Linked DNA regions of Stieleria sp. JC731. The protein of the gene in region 2 interacts with the protein of the main gene of each other region in a pairwise test. Links are inferred from orthologs where the notes say so. Each region holds a gene or a part of one and is shown on either strand. Other genes may lie near its edges.

Evidence for each region. The genes of interacting proteins can lie anywhere in the genome.
Region 1: the proteins of LOC67_RS06640 (region 2) and glmS interact in binary tests that used the Escherichia coli proteins (3 or more experiments, as listed by UniProt). The link is inferred for Stieleria sp. JC731 from one-to-one orthologs.

What each region holds. Positions count from the first base shown.
Region 1 is NZ_JAJKFQ010000011.1:1,173,103-1,177,428, forward strand. Bases 1,401-4,326 are described here. They hold glmS (glutamine--fructose-6-phosphate transaminase (isomerizing)), read right to left. Parts: upstream 3,829-4,326; coding sequence 1,972-3,828; downstream 1,401-1,971. Other genes in these bases: LOC67_RS21225 (hypothetical protein), read right to left, coding at 1,633-1,833; LOC67_RS21235 (hypothetical protein), read right to left, coding at 4,274-4,326. Also shown: hypothetical protein, read left to right, coding at 83-886. UniProt on the Escherichia coli protein: Catalyzes the first step in hexosamine metabolism, converting fructose-6P into glucosamine-6P using glutamine as a nitrogen source.
Region 2 is NZ_JAJKFQ010000002.1:212,729-218,514, reverse strand. What follows is about bases 1,284-4,267. They hold LOC67_RS06640 (phosphatase PAP2/dual specificity phosphatase family protein), read left to right. Parts: upstream 1,284-2,098; coding sequence 2,099-3,436; downstream 3,437-4,267. Other genes in these bases: LOC67_RS06630 (bifunctional alpha/beta hydrolase/class I SAM-dependent methyltransferase), read left to right, coding at 4,113-4,267; LOC67_RS06635 (CDP-alcohol phosphatidyltransferase family protein), read left to right, coding at 3,480-4,091; LOC67_RS06645 (phosphatidate cytidylyltransferase), read right to left, coding at 1,284-1,930. Also shown: IRE (iron responsive element), read left to right, coding at 1-191; lysophospholipid acyltransferase family protein, read right to left, coding at 291-941; more of phosphatidate cytidylyltransferase, read right to left, coding at 953-1,283; more of bifunctional alpha/beta hydrolase/class I SAM-dependent methyltransferase, read left to right, coding at 4,268-5,786.

The DNA of each region.
Region 1 (4,326 bases), on a different replicon or contig from region 2:
TTCTTTACTTATCCGCTTCTTCTCTTCTCTTTTGCATTTGAACTTCTCGCCCGCTCGCACAGGGAAAAAGGATCTACTAGCAATGTCTCGACGTTTGCTCTCTTTGGCAGCTCTTGCCGCGGTTATCGGTTCGACGACCGCAACGGTGAACCAGTCTGTGTTCGCCCAAAACCAGTCAGTCCTCGCTGAAACCTACGGACGCGGAGTGCATGCTTACTACGCTGGCGACTATGCCGACGCTTTCGACCAGCTCACAGCCGCGATCGATGGCGGATCGCGAGATCCTCGCGTCTATTACTTCCGCGGAATCGTCGCACACCTACAAGGCCGTCCGGAGCAAGCCGAAGGCGATTGGAAAGAAGGTGCTAAACTGGAAGCCGCGTACGGTGGCGGGTATTACGTCGGTCGCTCGCTATCTCGGTTCCAAGGCTCGGCCCGCTTGAAGCTTGAGCAAATTCGTCAGACTGCTCGTTTGGAAGCAATGGCGAATGCTTCGAACCGATCTGACATTCGTATGAAGGAGCTGAACGCAGCCGCTCCTTCACCGGTTCAGCAAGCACCGGCCACTCGACCCGCTCCTGCACCCGCCGCACCAGTCAATCCGACCGTCGATAACCCCTTCGCAGACGACGTCGCGCAAGGTGCTCCGAAAGTCGAAGATAACGACATGCTGAAAGATGTTGTCGGAGATCCCTTCGCAAACGAAGAACCCGTCGGCGGCGCAGCCGCTGCTGGTGGAGCGGCACCAGCTGCATCGGATGATCCATTCGGTGGATCGGCCCCCGCAGGTGGCGACCCGTTTGGCGGCGGAGATGCTGGTGGAAGCCCGTTCGGAGGTGGAGCCGGTGATAGCGACCCATTCGGTGGCGATCCGTTTGGCAACTAGTGTCGCTGTTAGCAGTTCGCTGCTTCTGAATTAACTTACAAAAAAAGCCAAGGCAAAACGCCTTGGCTTTTTTTGTGGTGTGATGGCAGAGTCGGGTGATCAGGCACCGGAACCAGATCACCCGACTCGAAAGCCATTACATCAAGTGAGCTTAGTGCATGACTTCGCATCACTTTCAGCTGCCCGAGTCGCAATTCCCCGTTACGACTCAAGCGATCATCCCTGAAGAAAGTGCGTATCCTTACTTTCCTCCCTTGGCCTAGCACAGTTAGCAAGCAGTGTGCCAATGAGGGTTTTGGACTTTCAGTTCGATGGCGGTAAACAGACTAATGGGGGCGAACGCTGACACTACGGCGGAATTTGGCGCTGGTGTCGGCACTTCAGCGATCGAAAAAAACAACGACGCTGACCAGAAGTTCAGCACATCTGGACCGTTGGCTAGCTCCGTTGCTAATAATCGAGGCAACGCCAGAATTCATCGCTCAACAATCGTGCATCTCTTGAGCGGACCTGCTTTCCGGCAAATTCACGCAATGCGCGTGCTCTGTCCCTGGATGTGCTCTGTCCCTGGATGTGCTCTGTCCCTGGATGTGCTCTGTCCCTGGATGTGCTCTGTCCCTGGATGTGCTCTGTCCCTGGATGTGCTCTGTCCCTGGATGTGCTCTGTCCCTGGAGATTTGCTATTAAAAAAACGCCGTGATTTGTCACGGCGTTTGCTGGCAATTTTTCGATGCGGACGCGGAAGCTTAGATTCTCGCCTGCGACTGGTTCGACGACAAATCTTCAGCGTCTGGGACGATCTTGGTCACGTTGACTTTCGTGCGACGCAATTCTTCAATCTCCGATGCCATGTCGGATATCAAATTGGCGATCTCAGTGCCGGCGGCTTCGCCGATATTGTTCATCAATGCCTTTCGTGAATTAAACGTCAATCCGTGTCGATTCATTGCTTCTTCCGAATGTCTGGACAAATATGCAGATGGTGTCGCCCCGCAGTCCCGTAGAAGTAAAGCGTAGTTTCCCTCACGCTCTCCGCAACGGCTTTTCAAGCAAAAAAGCCGGCTGCATACAAATCGTCGGAACGGTTATTCGACGGTGACACTCTTGGCTAAGTTCCTCGGTTTATCAACGTCGCAGCCACGAAGCAATGCGATGTGATAAGAAAGCAGCTGCAGCGGTACAACCGTCACGATCGGCTGGATCAATGAAGGGACGTCCGGGATGTGAATGACGTCGTCCGCGACCGCATCGATATGTGGATCATCTTTGCTAGCCACCGCGATGATCGGGCCGCCACGCGCCTTAACCTCTTCCATGTTTGCCAAAACTTTGTCGTATGTCGTTCCCTGAGGCACGATGAAGACGCTTGGCGTATTTTCGTCGACCAATGCGATTGGGCCATGCTTCATTTCAGCCGCAGGGTAGCCTTCGGCGTGAACGTAGCTGATTTCCTTCAGCTTCAATGCGCCTTCAAGTGCCGTCGGGAAATTCAATTGACGTCCCAAGTACAGAATGTTGGTCGCGTTCTGGTACTTCTCAGCGACCCTCTTAACCTGCTCGTTGCATGACAAGGCTTCCTGAACCGCACCTGGGGCCTTCATCAAATCAGAAATGATGTTGGTCCCGGCTTCATAGCTGAGGTGGCGAATCCGACCAAAGTACAGCGCAAGCATCGCCAGAACACAGCACTGGCTGGTGTATGCCTTGGTGCTCGCGACACCGATTTCGGGCCCCGCATGCAGGTAAACGCCGCCGTCGGCGGCCTGCGCGATCGAGCTGCCAACGACATTGCAAATGGCCAGTGTGCGGTGTCCTTTACGCTTGGTCTCACGCAAAGCTGCAAGCGTATCGGCGGTTTCACCACTTTGCGTCAACCCAAACACAAGCGTGTTGTTTTCGATCGGCGGGTTCCGGTACCGAAGCTCACTCGCGTACTCAACACTGACGGGAATCCGAGCGAGTTCTTCGATCAAATACTCACCCACTAGCGCCGAGTGCCAGCTCGTTCCGCAGCCGGTCAAGATGATCCTTTCGACGCTTCGCAGCTGCTGAGGCGTCAGGTTCAATCCGCCAAATACAGCGGTCGCGTTTTCTTCATCAAGTCGCCCACGCATCGCATTTCGTAGCGACTCGGGCTGCTCATAGATTTCCTTGAGCATGTAATGGTCATAGCCTTGCAGGCTGACTTCTTCTTCGACGGCTTCGAGTGGCTGAATCTGCACACTGACTTTGCCTTGGTCGCGGTGCAAAACGGTGAAGCCTTCCGGTGTCAGGATGGCCAACTGGTGATCCGCCATGTACACGATTCGGTCGGTGCATCCAGCCAACGGTGACGAATCGCTTGCGACGAAGTATTCGCCGTGGCCGACGCCGAGAACCAACGGACTGCCAAAGCGGGCCGCGATCAGAAGTTCTGGTTGATCTCGGAACGCAACCACCAAACCGTATGTACCACGCAGCTGCGCGATCGCCCACTGAACCGCTTGCGCGAATCGAAGCGAAGGTTGATCTGGAGTTTCCTTGGTGACCTTCAGCCCCTCGGCGACCAAATGCGCGACCACTTCGCTGTCGGTTGCCGAAGAAAACTCATAGCCCTTTTCGATCAATTCGTTTTTCAGGACTTGGAAGTTCTCGATCACACCGTTGTGGACAAGGATGACTTCGCCATCACCACCAACGTGTGGGTGCGCGTTTTCTTCTGTTGCGGGACCATGAGTTGCCCAGCGCGTGTGCCCGATCCCAAGCTTCCCATCGACGGGGTTTGGTCCTAGGCGTCCGGCCAACGCATCGATGCGTCCGACGCTGCGAGTGACATGGAACTGCTGATCGCACGTAATCGCGATTCCGGCGCTGTCATAGCCGCGATATTCCAGCCGACGAAGGCCATTAATAAGAAAGTCGCCAGCATTATTGGCTCCGACGTAACCAACGATTCCACACATGGATCAGGGCTCACCTTGTGAGGGGGAGGGATTCACTACACCAGTCGATTTATAAGCGTAGCTCACTACGAAAGATATGCCGGAAAAGTAATCCGTTCCGGTCAGGACGGTTGTCAGGTCCGTCACCAGTGCTTCGTGCCAACTCGATTTTAGGATTAGCCGCATGGCGTTAGCCACGGTTTCAGTGCAATAACCGGGGCTAACGCCCGTCGGCTGATGACCCGAACCCGTATTCTCATATGAATCGAAGCACTAGCGCCGGTTCATTCTCGATAGCCCGAAAAGTTTCGCAATCCAAGATGCGAACTTTGGTTCGCAGACCCGCATAAGGTCGATGCACCGGCGTCGGCGGCTTCCCTACCGCCGGTCAGCGGGTGTTTGATCGCCGTAGATGACGATGAAGAATGCTTGGACGAGAATCCAAAATCTGGTTTGAATGTATCCGCTACGCGGCTTTGCGGACCGCACCCGTGCTTGGGATGCAGGATGTTGACCAGA
Region 2 (5,786 bases):
AAGCTGAAGCGAGTGACTCCGAAGTAAGTGACTCCGCAGAGGGCGGTGATCAATCGGGCGGTGCGGAATCTACGACTGAAGAGATGGCCGAAGACGCCGCTGAATCTGAAGATACTGCCGCGGAAGAACAACCAGCGACCGAATCTGATCCAGGGGCCGATGAGGAGTCCGAAGAGGTCGAATCGAACTGATCGACTGAAGCGACTTCGCTAAATTGGAAATCATGAAAGGCACGGGGATAAAACCTCGTGCCTTTCTCTATGTCTTGAACGCATTTCCAGGGGACAGTATTAATCCCATTGGCCACCACCGAGTTCGGCCGATAGGGAATCGATTGAATCGTTCAGTTGGCACATGAAATCGCGTTTGGAAAGTCCAGACGGGAGTGGGCTGCCAAAAACGATGTCACAGAGAAACGGCACCAAGATCGCCTCTCCTTTCGGTAGGGCTTTGCCCAGTCCACGCATGAAAACCGGAATGATGGGGACCTCGGGGTGACGTCGCGCCAAGTGTGCGACGCCGGTCTGTAGCTCTTTTAGCAGTTCAGGTTCACCTCGGGTGCCTTCGGGAAACAGTAAGACGATCTCGTCATTGGCCAGTGAATCCGAGATGTCTTGTAGAGGATGCCGACCGTCGGGGCTTCGCCCGACTTGGTTGCGGTCAATGGGGATGATTCCGACGATCTTCCTGGCGAACCAACTGCGTAGCGGTCGGCTTAAAAAGTAGTCCGCTGCGGCCACCGGTCGGACCTTCTTGAGACGCGACAAGCCGAGCACGTGCATTAGAGCAAAGACGTCCAAATGGCTATTGTGGTTGGCAACGATGATTGCCGGACCATCACCAGGAATTCGCTCGGGATGCTTTAGGTTTGTTCCGAGAATGACGATCATCAACGGCCGAATGACGATCGCGAAAAATAGCCATCGCAATTTGTGGTTCATTCGGTACAGGCTCAGCCGTAGAAGTAATAGACGAAGTGGAAGAACAGTGGCGCGGTGAATATCAGCGAGTCAACTCGGTCTAAAACGCCACCATGGCCAGGAAGAGTCGCGCCGAAGTCTTTGATTTTCAGATCGCGTTTTAGAGACGACATGCAAAGGTCACCAAAGAAGCCCGCAAACGCAATGATGACTCCTGCGATGCCAGAGCATTTCCAATCCATCAGCGTCAACTTGGGGCCAAGGATGATGGAGACGAGGATCGTTGTTGCAGCGCCACCGATCAGTCCGGCATAGGTTTTTCCTGGACTGACCGTGGGGGCGACTTTTCGGCCGCCGCAGGATTTACCCCAACAGAACTGAAAGATGTCGTTCAGTTCTGTCATCAACACCAGCAGCAATAGAAGCCCTGGCCCGGGATGGCGTTTGCCGACTTCGGAAGGGTAGCTACCAATAAGCCGAACCGAATCGGATAGCGTCGGATCAAAGGTCAGCAGGATCGCAGCGTGCGACAGGCTGAAAACTGTCAACATCAAACCCCAATGTAGGGTGCCCGCAGCTTTCAGAAATCCTTCGGTACGGCCGATCGTGATCATTCGGGCTGGCAAAGCGATGAACATGATGACCGGAATGAACACGATGAACATGCCGTACCAGTTCACTGCCGCAAAGTAGTACTGAAGCGGAATCGTGGCATAGGCGTAGAACAATACCCGCCGATCTGCCCGACGTGTCGGCGTCATCGACAAGAACTCTTTCAACGCCAAAAAGCTGACAAATGCGAAGAGCCAAACTGCTGAGTTTGCTGCGGGGACGATCGCTGCAACGAACAAGCCGACGATGACCCACCACGTTTTGATACGGCTAGTTAGCTCGCCATCTTGATCCTTGTTGAACAACCATCTTGCGACCAAGACCAACACGGTTGCAGCGCCGAGGGCGACGGCAATGCCCAAAAGGGTGTAACGGACTTCGATTGCTAGGTGTTCCATAGACCTACCAAGATAGTTGATTCTGGTGGGGGCGTGCCGCCGGATGGTGGACGCCTCAGCGATAGATACCCAAGAGCCCGCCGCTGCGCTATCGATACGCCATGCTGCGCACAAATCCTGACAAGCAGGCTCTTGTGTGGAAACACACACGCGCACTCGGGACATCGCATGAACCCCATCTCGCCAATTCGCGACAAAGACGCAAGCCGGTCACCAAATGCCAAGCCGACATGGCCGGAATCCGTCATGGTGGCTGCCGTCACATCGGCTTTGTTTCTGATGTTCTATGGTGGGGCCGCGTTTTTGACTTCTTACCGACAAGACGTTGGAACCTGGTACTACGAATGGGAGAAAGCGATCCCATTTGTTCCCGCGATGATCATTCCATACATGTCCATCGATCTGTTTTTCGTGATCGCGCCCTTTGTATGTTCCACTCGTTCTGAACTACGTGTCTTGGGCCAGCGACTATCAGCGATTGTGATCGTCGCTGCCGTTTGCTTCTTGGTCTACCCGCTTGAACTGGCTGTCGAGCGGCCGCAGCCAAGCGGCTTCTTCGGTTCGATCTACACCTGGTTTACGGCGATGGATAAGCCGTTCAACCTTTGCCCATCGATGCACATTGCGCTGCGGACCGTTTTGGCGGTTCACTTCGGAAGGCACTGCCGTGGCCTTTCCAGGGTGTTGATGAATCTTTGGTTCTGTTTAATCGGCCTATCAACTTTGCTGCTGTACCAGCATCACTTTATTGACGTCGTTGGTGGTTTCGTTCTGGCGGTGGTGGTGATGTATGTCTTCGATGGATTGGGATGGAAGCGAAAAGCCACACCGGACTTCGGGATCGCTTCGATCTATGGAGCTGCCAGTTTGCTACTGATCGCACCTATGGCTTGGATTCCGAGCTGTGGTTGGCTGACGCTTTGGCCAGGCGTGGCTTGTGGCATCACTGCACTCGGCTATCTCAAGTTGGGCGATTCGATCTACCGCCGCAAGAATGGCAGGATTTCATGGCCAGCCAGGATATTGATGGGACCGGTGCTCGCAGGACAATGGCTTTCTTGGAAGTACTACGCAAGACGATCAAATGTCGCTGATCATGTCGTCGACAACGTGTGGATTGGTCGCTTGCCAACAGCATGTGAAGAACGCCAAATCGAACAGAACGCAATTGGTGCGGTGGTCGATGTTTGTGTCGCGTTCAACGAAAATTCTCAGTTGCTGGAACTTGAGCGTCTTGAATTGCCAATTCTTGATCTGACCGCGCCAACAGAGAGCCAAATCGAAATTGCGGTAAGGTTTATCGAAGCCAATCGGCATCGTGGGGTTCTGATCCATTGCAAGGCCGGTTATTCGCGTAGCGCCGCGATCGTCGCTGCTTGGCTTGTCAAAACCGGGCGATGTCGGTCAGCCGAAGCGGCTTTCGATCGGATCCGGCTATCTCGTCCGGATATTGTTGTTCGACCTGAAATACGTTGCTTGCAGTTCGGAACCGTCGCGACGGCTTAGTTGCCGTCCGGTCGCCGTCAAACAGTTCACCCGAGATTAAATCATGCCCAGCGTTTACGACTTAAAGCCAAAGTTTCAATCGGTCCTTCGACCTGTCGTGAGGTTCCTCGCCAGCCAAGGCGTGACGGCGAATCAGGTCACTCTTTTTGCCGTCTTGATCTCGGTTTGCCAAGGGCTTTTGGTCGTACTGTTCCCGATGTCCTGGTGGGCCTTGGCGATGATGCCGGTGGTCTTGCTAATTCGCATGGGGCTTAACGCGATCGACGGTATGTTGGCAAGGGAGTTCAACCAGAAGAGCAACTTGGGAGCCATCCTGAATGAACTCGGGGACATTGTGAGCGACGTTTGTTTGTACTTGCCACTCGCATTGGTTTCACAGCTTTCGGTTTGGTTGCTGGTGCTGTTTGTGGTCCTAGCGGTCATTGTTGAATTTGCAGGAATGACCGCGATTCAAGTTGGTGGAGAACGTCGCTATGACGGCCCGATGGGAAAGAGTGACCGCGCCTTTTGGGTTGGCCTACTTTCAACCCTATTGGCAGCCGGATGGATCAATGCATCGGTTGCAAGCGGCTATCTGGTTTGTCTGATCTTTTTGTCAGTAATCTCCGTTTGGAATCGCTGCCGGAAGGCTCTTCAATTGCAGACCGCGATTTAAACTCAAACCAAAGCCTTCGCCGTGACGACAATCACCCTTCGCCAAAATGTTTCCGAGCAACAGCCCGAAGAACGGTGCGAGTCAGCACCGATCGCGGCAAGTGCCCTGCACCGTAGCCGCTCAATCGCTGAAGCTCCAAAGTCCAGTTGCAAGGAACGAAGATCAGTCGAGGATTCATTTGTTGCAAGTGACGGGCAAATCATCTTTTATCGCTATTGGCGACCTGCCAGCGAAAGCCAACGATCGGTTTTGTTGTTTCACCGTGGGCACGAGCATTCCGAAAGATGGCAGGAGTTTGTCGAAACAAGTGAGCTCGATGACTGTTGGTTTTTCGCCTGGGATGCTCGCGGTCATGGACGGACACAGGGGGCACGTGGTGCTGCCGAAAGCTTCGCGCGGATGGTTCAAGATGCCGACGAATTCGCTTGCCATCTTTCGACAAAGTTTGGTTTGCCAATTTCGGAAATGGGTGTCGTCGGTCAAAGCGTTGGTGCGGTTTTGGCGGCGGCTTGGATTCACGACTATGCCCGACCGGTGCGAGCAATGGTGCTGGCGACTCCTGCCTTGCGCATCAAGCTTTATGTGCCGCTAGCGATTCCGGGGTTGCGATTGCTTCACAAGGTTCGGCCCCAAAGCTTTATCAGCAGCTACGTTAAGCCCAAAATGTTGACTCACGACCATGATCAAGCCAGGCGTTACGCAAGCGATCCGTTGATCTCACCTCAAATCGCTGTCAACGTATTGTTGGACTTGTACGATAGCTCAACCAGATTGATGGATGATGCTTCAGCGATCACAACACCAACATTGATGTTCGTTTCGGACAAAGACTATGTTGTGCGAAACGATGCGCAGAAACAATTCTTTGCGGGGTTGTCGTCTTCTGACAAACAACTTGTTGAGCTGAAGGGGTTTTATCACAGCACATTCTGGGAACGCGATCGTGCCCAAGTTATCAAGCAAACGTCCGCATTTCTTAAGCGACAATTCGTGGGGCCAAAGATCCCCGCGAGCAGTCAGCAATTGGCTATCCCGTCCGAAAGAAAGTATCGCAAGCTGAAAGAGTCGCAGTCGATAGCGTCGTCGGCTTGGTATTCGCTGCAGCGCTTAATGTTGAATACGGCCGGTCGACTTAGCCGTGGTGTTCGCATCGGTTGGAAAAGTGGATTCGACAGCGGTCAGTCGCTCGACCATGTTTATCGCGACAAGGCCGAAGGGATTTCGTCCGTTGGTCGAATGATCGATCGCGGTTATCTGGATGCCGTTGGTTGGAAAGGCATCCGACAACGAAAAGTTCATCTAGAGCAACTGCTGGATCAAACTATCGCCCAAGCAACTCAAGAATTCGGTGAAGTTCGTATCCTGGATATCGCGGCCGGACCTGGACGATACGTTCAGGAAACGATCAAGCGAAACTCTGATACCCAAATCACCGCAACGCTCTGTGATCGCGATGCTGGTGGGTTGGAAGAGGGAATGCAAATTTCCAAGTCGCTAGGCATCGGTGATCGCGTCGAATTCAAACAGAGTGACGCTTTCGATGCCGACTCAATTAGGAAGGCGGCCGGCGATAAACCGGTTCAGATCGTGATCGTCTCTGGGCTTTATGAATTGTTCCCGGACAACCAACCAATCGAAAAGTCTTTGGCAGGAATCGCGAGTGTGCTTTGCGATGGTGGGTGGCTGATCTATACC